One region of the Pseudodesulfovibrio profundus genome, then DNA from elsewhere that is predicted to be linked to it. Evidence: riboswitches for the same ligand, from Rfam matches in the RefSeq annotation. Region 1 holds a riboswitch; each other region holds the start of a gene.
The links. Region 1 has a riboswitch for cobalamin ahead of DPRO_RS04940 (ribonucleoside triphosphate reductase). Riboswitches for the same ligand answer to the same signal wherever they lie in the genome.
Positions count from the first base shown of each region.

Region 2: linked by a shared signal. The riboswitch ahead of DPRO_RS19105 (sirohydrochlorin cobaltochelatase) and the one ahead of DPRO_RS04940 (ribonucleoside triphosphate reductase) in region 1 are both predicted to bind cobalamin.
Region 3: linked by a shared signal. The riboswitch ahead of DPRO_RS07950 (ribonucleoside triphosphate reductase) and the one ahead of DPRO_RS04940 (ribonucleoside triphosphate reductase) in region 1 are both predicted to bind cobalamin.

Region 1 is NZ_LT907975.1:1,002,242-1,005,503, forward strand. It holds gene DPRO_RS04930 (extracellular solute-binding protein) at 1-250, opposite strand, end outside; gene DPRO_RS04935 (YaiI/YqxD family protein) at 595-1,053, opposite strand; cobalamin riboswitch at 1,245-1,419, shown strand; gene DPRO_RS04940 (ribonucleoside triphosphate reductase) at 1,595-3,262, shown strand, end outside.
Region 2 is NZ_LT907975.1:4,079,075-4,082,336, reverse strand. It holds gene DPRO_RS19110 (chemotaxis protein CheA) at 1-904, shown strand, start outside; cobalamin riboswitch at 933-1,110, shown strand; gene DPRO_RS19105 (sirohydrochlorin cobaltochelatase) at 1,239-2,228, shown strand; gene DPRO_RS19100 (FecCD family ABC transporter permease) at 2,236-3,262, shown strand, end outside.
Region 3 is NZ_LT907975.1:1,655,349-1,658,610, reverse strand. It holds gene DPRO_RS07950 (ribonucleoside triphosphate reductase) at 1-1,338, opposite strand, end outside; cobalamin riboswitch at 1,515-1,694, opposite strand; gene DPRO_RS07945 (energy transducer TonB) at 1,737-2,471, opposite strand; cobalamin riboswitch at 2,566-2,750, shown strand; gene DPRO_RS07940 (TonB-dependent receptor plug domain-containing protein) at 2,867-3,262, shown strand, end outside.

The DNA of each region.
Region 1 (3,262 bases):
CAGCATCAACGGTAATGAAAAGATCAGCGGGTGTGTTTTCGCCTTCAGCCTTGATGCGCTCAAGCAAAGCCCCTGCCTTACCGGTTATGTACTTGACCTCAACACCGGTTTTGGCAGTGTATGCCTCAAACAGAGGCTTGATAAGGTGTTCTTTCCGAGCAGAGTAAACAACGACCTCGCTGGCAAATGCGGACACGGTCCAGGCTGCAACCAATAGTGCAGTCAGAGAAAGGGTAATAAGTTTTTTCACGATATGCTCCTTGCGGTTTGCTTGAAAATGATAACGAATTTCAGTCGCAACTAAATCGAAGCAAAGACCATGTCAACAAATTTCTGACTATTTTGGTCGGATTTATAAAAGCCACTTATGAGTAAATCATAATTACTAAACCAATCCTCATTAGCCATTTCTTAGGCCCGTTTCCGTTTTAATGATTATGATTTAACGCTTATTATTTAAGCACTTATTGAGCTATATCCCATCTTCGTTGCACTGGCGTCATATTTTATACCCTCTGAATCCGAGTCTTAAAAATCAAGGGTTTATAGCCATTGCCATAAACCCTTTTTGCTTTGATCTAACAACGTATTAAATTAACTGTTTTTTCTCAGACTTCGCGTTAGGAACCGATCTAATTGATTGGTAAATTCCTGTTTTTCTTTCGGCCCAAGGGGAGGCGGACCGCCTGTTGCCACTCCTCCGCTTCGCAATTCTTCCATCAGATTGCGCATTCGCAGCAGTCCTTTGACGTTTTCTTCCGTATATAGCTCCCCGCGAGGATTCAGGCCAACAGCACCCTTTTCCACGATGGCGTCTGCCAGAGGGATATCGGCTGTAACCACAAGATCGCCCGGTTCGACCAGTCGTGCGATTTCATTATCGGCTTCATTAAAGCCCGACGACACCTGGAGGGTCTTGATGAGCGGAGAGGACGGCACGGACAGCGAAATGTTGGCCACCAGCGTAAGCCCAACTTCGCATCGAACCGCAGCTTTGAACAAAACTTCCTTTATGACGTTGGGACACGCGTCGGCATCAACCCATATCTGCATTGGTACTTCCTACATTTACATTTTGTTTTGAACAGACACCGCACTCTATACACATTTCGCAAACAATAAAAACCATGAGCACTTTCCCTCAAAGTCAAACTAAGTTCAACTTATCGAGCACTTACACGACAACACCATCTAAAAACCACAAATCCCCTTGCGTACAAACGATGCATCAGATAGTTACACTTTCATCACGATGTCCTTCAGGTGGCTGGGAAGCCACAATAGGGAATCCGGTGCGAATCCGGAGCGGTCCCGCCGCTGTTATCTCCATAGAAATCTGATCCACGACGTCACTGCCACATGCGGGAAGACGGATCAGACGGGGAAAGCCAGAAGACCTGCCTGAAGCGTTTCTAGCCGAATCCGGTTCGCGGAAACCGTATACGGACTTGAAAGAACGTACCCATAACCCATTGCCGAGATTTCGCGGTCCTGCCGTGCGGTCAATTACGGTAATTGCGCAAGCAGTCCACTGCAGCCGACGTTAGTCGTGTCTGCAGCTTTTCCGCGCTTCCTGCTTGCTAAAGAGTATTATATGCCGAGCAAAATCCTGAAACGTGACGGTTGTATCGAAACATGGTCCACCAAAAGAATTGGTGACGCCATATTCAAAGCCCTGAAAGGCAGCGGAATCAAAGATCCGATTCTGGCCGAACGCCTGGCTGGAAAAGTTGCCCAAAAACTGGAGAATCAGGAGATTCCCGAGCAGGAGCTTGTTCAGGACACTGTCCAACAGGTGCTGATGGAAGCCCGCTTGTACAAAGTGGCTGAACGCTTCATTATATACCGTGAAAAAAGACGTGAACTCCGTTCGCAAAACGATGCATTTCTCGACATTTCCGGTGTGACGGAGAGCTACCTCGAAAACGTCGACTGGCGAGTGAGTGAAAACTCCAACATGGTACACTCCTACCAGGGACTGATCCTGCACATGGCCGGAGCCGTTCAGGCACGCTACATGCTGGAAAAATACCCGGAAGAAGTGCGGATGGCCCATACCCACGGCTATTTCCACATCCACGATCTCTCTTTCGGCCTTGCTGGATACTGCTCCGGTTGGAGCCTGCGCGACCTTCTTCTGGAAGGATTCAACCTGCGCGACCGTTGTTCTTCTACGCCCGCAAAGCACTTTGATTCCGCTTGCGGTCAGATCGTCAACTTTCTCGGCACGCTGCAAAACGAATGGGCCGGAGCACAGGCGTTCAACAACGTTGACACCTACCTCGCTCCGTTCGTCCGCAATGACGGCCTGACATACAATGATGTCAAGCAACAGGTTCAGAAACTGCTCCACAATCTCAATGCAACTTCCCGTTGGGGCGGCCAAAGCCCGTTCACCAACTTCACTTTTGACTTTGTGCCGCCTGCGCACATTGCCAAGGAAGCCGTCATTATCGGTGGTCAGTTGCAGGATTCGACCTATGGTGAGTACGCTGAAGAAATGGCCATGATCAACCGGGCATTCCTCGAAGTGATGCTCGAAGGCGATGCCGACGGCCGCATCTTCTCCTTCCCCATCCCGACGTACAACGTCACCAACGATTTCCCCTGGGAATCCGAGGAAGGCAAGCTGCTCCTTCAGATGACCGCCAAATACGGCGCACCCTACTTCCAGAACTTCATCAATTCCGACCTGAACCCGGAAGATGTGCGCTCAATGTGCTGCCGCCTCCAGATGGACCTTCGGGAAATCCGCAAGAAGACCGGCGGCCTGTTCGGTGCTGGCGACCTCACCGGATCAGTCGGCGTTGTCACCCTGAACCTGCCCAAGCTCGCTTACCTTGCGCACAATGAAGAGGACTTCATTGATCTGGTGACAGAATATGCCCGTCTTGCCAGCGAATCCCTGGAATTCAAGCGTAAAGTCGTTCAGCAGAACCTGGATGCAGGCATGTTCCCGTTCTCCAAGCGCTACCTGAAAAACGGCTTCAAAGGTCACTTCTCGACCATTGGCCTGATTGGTGGACATGAAGCGTGCATGAACCTGCTTGGCAAAGGCGTGGATTCCCCTTCAGGCTCCAGACTCATGCAGCGCACCCTGAATCAGCTCCGCCGACTGGTGGTTGAATTTCAGGAAGAAACCGGCAACCTGTACAACCTGGAAGCAACTCCGGGTGAGGGTACCTGCTATCGCCTCGCCAAGATTGATAAGGAGCTCTACTCCGACATCTACACCTCTGGCGGCGAAACCCCGTACTACACC
Region 2 (3,262 bases), 1.1 Mb from region 1:
ACTCCCCCTCGACAAGACCATTGTCGAAAGCCTCAACGAACCACTGGTTCACCTGCTGCGCAATGCAGTCGACCACGGTTTGGAGACACCGGAAGAGCGTAAGGAAACCAGCAAGCCCGAAGTCGGCAATGTCACTCTCGCCGCATGGCGCAAGGGCGACAACGCATACATTCAGGTCAAGGATGACGGTCGCGGGCTTGATCCCGACCGCATTCTGAACAAGGCGATTGAGAAGGGGCTGGCCGATCCATCGGAAGAGTACGAAAAGAACGAAATTCTTCAATTCGTCCTCCAGTCAGGCTTTTCAACGGCAGAAAAAATTACCGACGTTTCCGGTCGCGGTGTCGGCATGGATGCGGTCGTCAACGCCATTCGTGTCACTCTTGATGGTGATGTGACCATCGAAAGCGACCTGGGCCACGGCGCATCGTTCACCATATCCATCCCCCTCGACCGCTCGGCCAACGAAGGCATTGTCGACGCCCTGGTCTGCAAGGTCGGCGGAGAGGTCTACATCGTTCCCAGTCGTGACGTCATGGAAATCTACATGCCTCGCCACAACGAGGTCGTCGAACTGCCGGATGGTCGCGAAACTGTTGACGTTCGAGGCGAAGTCCACTCCCTGCTCAGACTTGGCGATCTTCTCGGCATAACACCCGAAGTGGACGACATTGAAATGGCGCAGGCCATCGTCGTTCGAGTGGGAGAATACAAGGCTGCCATTCTGGTTGATGAAGTGCTTCGCCAGCAGCAGGTCGTTATCACCGGCTTCACCGTTCCGGTAGAAGAGATTTTCCATGTCCCCATTCTGGGCTACGGAATGATGGGTGAATCCGATGCACTGGTCATCGACACTGAAGAGATGCTCCAGAATTTTCAGGATCGCATCAACACCTCCAGTTAGACGACCTTGACAGAGACTGGACGACCAGCCTATTAGCTCAGCTTCAGGTGTCCTGACGGACTTGATAGGGAATCCCGTGTAAATCGGGAGCGGACCCGCCGCCGTGACGCTCTGCCGAACTGTTTTCATTATGCCACTGACCACCGGTCGGGAAGGCGAAAACAGGAGGAGCCAGCCGGAAGACCTGCCTGAAAACGATATTGGTTTGCCTCGGTGGTACGTGGGCTTGCCGCCACAGGTATACGAAGGGAAAAAACGGTTCCCCTTCCTCAGAATATGGTGAGGGAGGGGAATATTTTTTTGCCCTGTAAACAGCCCTCCTTTTGGAGGAACCATGACCCTATTGACCCGCCGTACACTTGTACCGGCGCTCCTTATCTTTTTCTGCCTTGTGACCACCTTGCCAGCAAAGGCCGGGCATCACGTAAGCGAACCCGCCAAAAAAGCGATTGTTTTGGCGGCCTTTGGCACATCGTATCCAAAGACGCTTGAATCCATCCTCAACATTCGGAACAAAGTTGCTGCGGAGTTTCCCGACATTCACATCCGCCTCGCTTTTACGTCCGATATCATCCGTGGCATCTGGCAAAAGCGCCAGTCCAATGAGCAGTGGCTCAAAGAGAATCCTTCCATTCCTGAAGATATCCTTTACGTCAAAAGCCCCTTGGCCACTCTGGGGCTCCTGCAGGATGCAGGGTACAAGGATATCGCAGTTCAACCACTGCATATCTTCGCCGGTGAAGAATTTGCCGATCTCAAGGCTGTCATGGTGGGGCTTCGTTCCATCAAGACGGTAAAAGCCAAATGGCAGCCCTTCACCTCCCTGCGTCTTGGACGCCCTGCCCTCGGTATGCCGGGAGACAAATATCCGTATATGGATGACATACGGACCGCGGTTGATGCCCTGGCCCACGATGTCGAGGATGCCAAAGCAAACAATGCGGCGCTCGTTTACATGGGGCATGGCAACGACTTTTACTCAACAGGCATTTATGCAGAATTCCAGCGTGAGATGCAGGCAGTCCATGGGTATCCAGTATTTGTCGGATGCGTGGAAGGATTTCCAAACTTCAACGACCTGCTGGCCGCGCTGAAAGCCTCGGGCAAGAAGAATGTTCTCATGAAACCTTTCATGGTTGTAGCCGGTGATCACGCCTCCAACGACATGGCTGGTGATGAGGATGATTCCTGGAAGGTCATGCTGACCAAAGCCGGATTCAACGTGAAGACCGAACTTCGTGGGCTTGGCTCTGTGGATGCATTCGCACAAATGTATGTGGATCATCTCAAGGACGCTCTCTCGCAAACGCACATGCTGCCGTAATACCAACATGCCTGCCGTCCTTCACAGCTCATCCCGCGCCACTCTGGTCATCACCTCGCTTGCAGCAGCACTTTTGCTTACTGCAATCGTGGCAACTGGTATGGGATTCATCGCCATCAGCGCAACGGATGTTGTCGCTTCCATCTGGCATGGCCTGCTGGGGACGGCAGGCTCGGTTGACCCCTTGCATCAAAGCATCGTCATCGACGTAAGGCTGCCGCGCATACTCACATCCATTTTCGTGGGCTTCGGTCTTGCCATGGCTGGCACTGTCTTTCAGGGACTGCTGCTCAATCCTCTGGCTGACCCATTTACCCTCGGTGTTTCATCAGGAGCGGCCTTCGGAGCGGCCCTGTCGTTGCTGCTGGGCTTATCGTTTCTGGGACCGACCACCCTGTGCGTCATGGCTTTTATCGGTGCAACAGCCACACTGTTCGCGGTCATTGCCATGTCAGGCCGTGACAGTGAGTTGGCTCCTGCCAACCTCATCCTTTCCGGCGTCATCGTTTCCGCGATCCTTTCGGCTGCCATAAGCTTCATCAAATACCTGGCCGATGAACGGGTGGCCGCCATTGTGTTCTGGCTCATGGGCAGTTTCAGTTCCCGAACATGGTTCGACGCCAGCCTAACCGGCATCGCCGCCCTCTGTGCTTTTCTCATCTGTCTGTATTATGCGCGTGATCTCAACCTCATGAGCCTTGGCAGTCGGACAGCGGCAAGCCTTGGGGTCGAGACTCCCCGCATTCGGTTAACCCTGCTGCTCACCGCCTCACTGGTCAGCGCCATCTGTGTTGCCATATCCGGTGTTATCGGCTTTGTCGGACTCATCATCCCCCACCTCATGCGATTCATCATCGGCCCGGACAACCGCTTCCTCCTGCCCGCATCAGGCTTGGGTGGAGCATTACTCCTGATCAGTGCAGACACCTTGACCCGAGCCATTCTGCCCCATGAAGTCCCCATCGGTGTCCTGACCGCCCTGATCGGCGGCCCGGTCTTCTGCTGGCTCTTCACCAAAACACGTCGTGCAGGCA
Region 3 (3,262 bases), 650 kb from region 1:
TTCAACTATTTTTCGTTTGTATTCCAGAGACTCGCTTGCCAGTTGGGCATACTCGGTTATCAGGTCAAAGAAGTCTTCTTCATTATGAGCAAGGTATGCAAGTTTGGACAGGTTCAGGGTAACGACGCCGATAGATCCAGTCAGATCGCCTGCTCCAAACAGCCCTCCAGTCTTTTTACGAATCTCACGCAGGTCCATCTGCAAACGGCAGCACATGGAGCGAACATCCTCAGGGTTGAGGTCCGAGTTGATGAAGTTCTGGAAGTAGGGGGCACCGTATTTTGCAGTCATTTTGAGCAGCAGCTTCCCTTCTTCGGATTCCCAGGGGAAGTCTTCGGTCACGTTGTACGTGGGGATGGGGAAGGAGAAAATGCGTCCGTCAGCATCGCCTTCGAGCATTACTTCGAGGAAAGCCCGATTGATCATGGCCATCTCTTCCCCGTATTCGCCATAAGTGGAGTCCTGCAATTGACCGCCAATAATGACAGCCTCCTTGGCGATATGGGCCGGAGGCACGACATCGAAGGTGAAGTTGGTGAATGGACTTTGCCCTCCCCAACGTGACGTGGCATTGAGGTTGTGGAGCAATTTCTGAATCTGTTGTTTTACGCTGGCATAGTCGAGGCTGTCGTACCTGATGAATGGGGCCAGATAGGTGTCGACATTGTTAAATGCCTGAGCGCCTGCCCATTCATTTTGGAGGGTTCCGAGGAAATTAACGATCTGGCCGCAGGCCGCGTCAAAGTGCTTGGCCGGAGTGGAGGAGCACCTGTCGCGCAAATTAAATCCTTCCAACAGAAGGTCGCGCAGGCTCCAGCCGGAGCAATAGCCTGCCAGACCGAAGGAAAGATCGTGGATGTGGAAGTAGCCGTGATTATGGGCCATTCGCACTTCCTCCGGATACTTTTCCAGCATGTATCGAGCTTGGACTGATCCAGCCATATGCAGGATCAATCCCTGATAGGAGTGAACCATGTTGGAGTTTTCGCTGACGCGCCAGTCGATGTTATCGAGGTAGCTTTCAGTTATTCCTGAGATGTCCAGATAGGCATCGTTTTGAGATCTCAGTTCCCTGCGTTTCTCGCGGTAGATGATGTAGCGTTCTGCGACTTTGTACAACCGGGCCTCCATGAGAACCTGTTGCACCGTGTCTTGGACTTGTTCCTGCTCAGGGACATCGATGTCTGCGAGCTTCTTCTCAACTTTTCCGGCCAGGCGGTCAGCTAAAAGCGGGTCCTTGATGCCGCTGCCTTTGAGGGCTTTGAAAATGGCGTTACCAATACGTTTGGTTGACCACGTTTCGATGCATCCATCACGTTTTTGAATTTGAATAGGCATAAGAATCTCTTGCAAACAGCAGAGTGCGGATGGTTTCCAGTGCAGGCCAATGGCCTGAAGCTGAAACTGTTTGCTCGGTTGCCAATAGTGAACTCAGCAGCAGAACCACTGAAAACCTGGCAACAGTTGGAGAGTGAGTCCGTTCATGTCCGTGTGCAATCTCCGCGGATCGCATTCGGCAAGAAACGCTTCAGGTAGGTCTTCTGGCTTTCCTCGTCTGCTCCGCCTTCCCGCCTTGCGGCAGTGGCTAGTTGGAGTCAGAACTTCAAGTGAGGATTACAGCGGCGGGACCGCTCCGGATTCGCACCGGATTCCCTGTTATGGCCTTGGCGGCCACCTGAAGGACATCGTGATGAATAAAAACTATCGCAAGGCAGTGGATAGGGCAAGGGGGAATGCTAATTGAGTTCAAACCGAAAGGGGATGGTTATCCGGCTCGATATCGGACGGCCTTGGTGGAGGGCTGGGCGAAATTTCCAATGCTTCAAGGCGGTACATGCGCACTTGTCGAAAATACCTTCGGGCGACGATTTAATAATAATTGGGTCCGCTACAGATCCGTCGATGTTGACGATGCAAGAAATAACGACTTTACCGGTAATACTGCGCTGTCGGGCGCGACGTGGATACTCTGGGCGTACTTGATGGATCGCCACGGGAATTGTATTCGTTTTACCTATCCCGTCTCTTTTATGTCCATGACCAAATCCTCCTTGTCCGTGAGGTATCCCATTGGGATCACTCTCAGTGAGGCCTCTTTCTGCGGTCATGCTGTTTCCATTATCTGTCCATTTTTGAAGGGCATCGGTTTGGCTGATTGTTGATCCTGCATGCAAAGAAATATTGTCCGGAGACTTTCTTTTGGATTGATTGGATTCTCCAGTGTTTTGTTTTGAGGCTTTTTCTTTGAGTGCACTATGTTTGTTGCGCGGTTTTGGAGAAGTTATGAGCCCTTTGCTTGTCTTTTCGGCATTGGCAATCCCTGTCCCTCCCATTCCGGAAGTGCCTAGAAGCGTTACCTCATAGGTACTCCATGTCGTTGAGCGAACTTCGGCTTTTGTGGATGAAAAACCGATAAAGGCACCAAGTGACAGGTGGAGTATGATCGACGAAAACAAGAAGTACTTCAGCATAGTAGAGTCAAATGGCTTGACAGTCAGTTGAATTATTGAATAAGTGTTCTGCTTTGTTGGGCTCTAATACATTCATATGTTCGAGTCCATGGTTAACTATAGTTACCTTTCGGGTCCCTGCTCAGCAGGGATAATTGGGAAGTTCGGTGAGAAACCGACGCTGGCCCGCAACCGTGAGAGGGGACGAAAACCGCATAATGCCACTGGGGATATCCTGGGAAGGCGCGGTGAGTAGGTCGATCCTCGAGCCGGGAGACCAGCCCTTAAGGTGGATTTTGTAGGCTTCGAGGCAAAGCCTGGGATCACGATCCGCCGTGCACGCTGTGCTGGCTGGTGCTCTATTCCCTATTTCCCCCCTCGAAGCCTCCTGTAACGCTACAACAGGAGGTTTTATTATGAGTGTCGTAGCTCTGCTGCTGGCATTTTGTTTATTCATCCCAACTGCCTGGGCCGCCGAGTCCAGAGTTGATCCATCTTCGGGAGTTCTTCCCGAAGTGGTGGTCACTGCAACCTCTGTTCCTACCCCGAGCAAAGAGGTTCCGGTTCATGTCCAGATTGTCACATCGGAAGAAATCAAAAACACTGACGCCAAGGATGTTTCAGACGTTCTGGCAAAGTTTGTTCCCGGACACTTTCACAAGTATGGGGCAGATTACTCTTCTGTGGGGCTTCGTGGATTTAGAAGTAACAGTATGGCCGGTACGGATCTAAAGAGTAAAACATTGATCCTTATAGACGGCATGCGAGCTGGAACTGGGCGTGTCAGCGTGCTTCCGGTGGATAATGTGGAT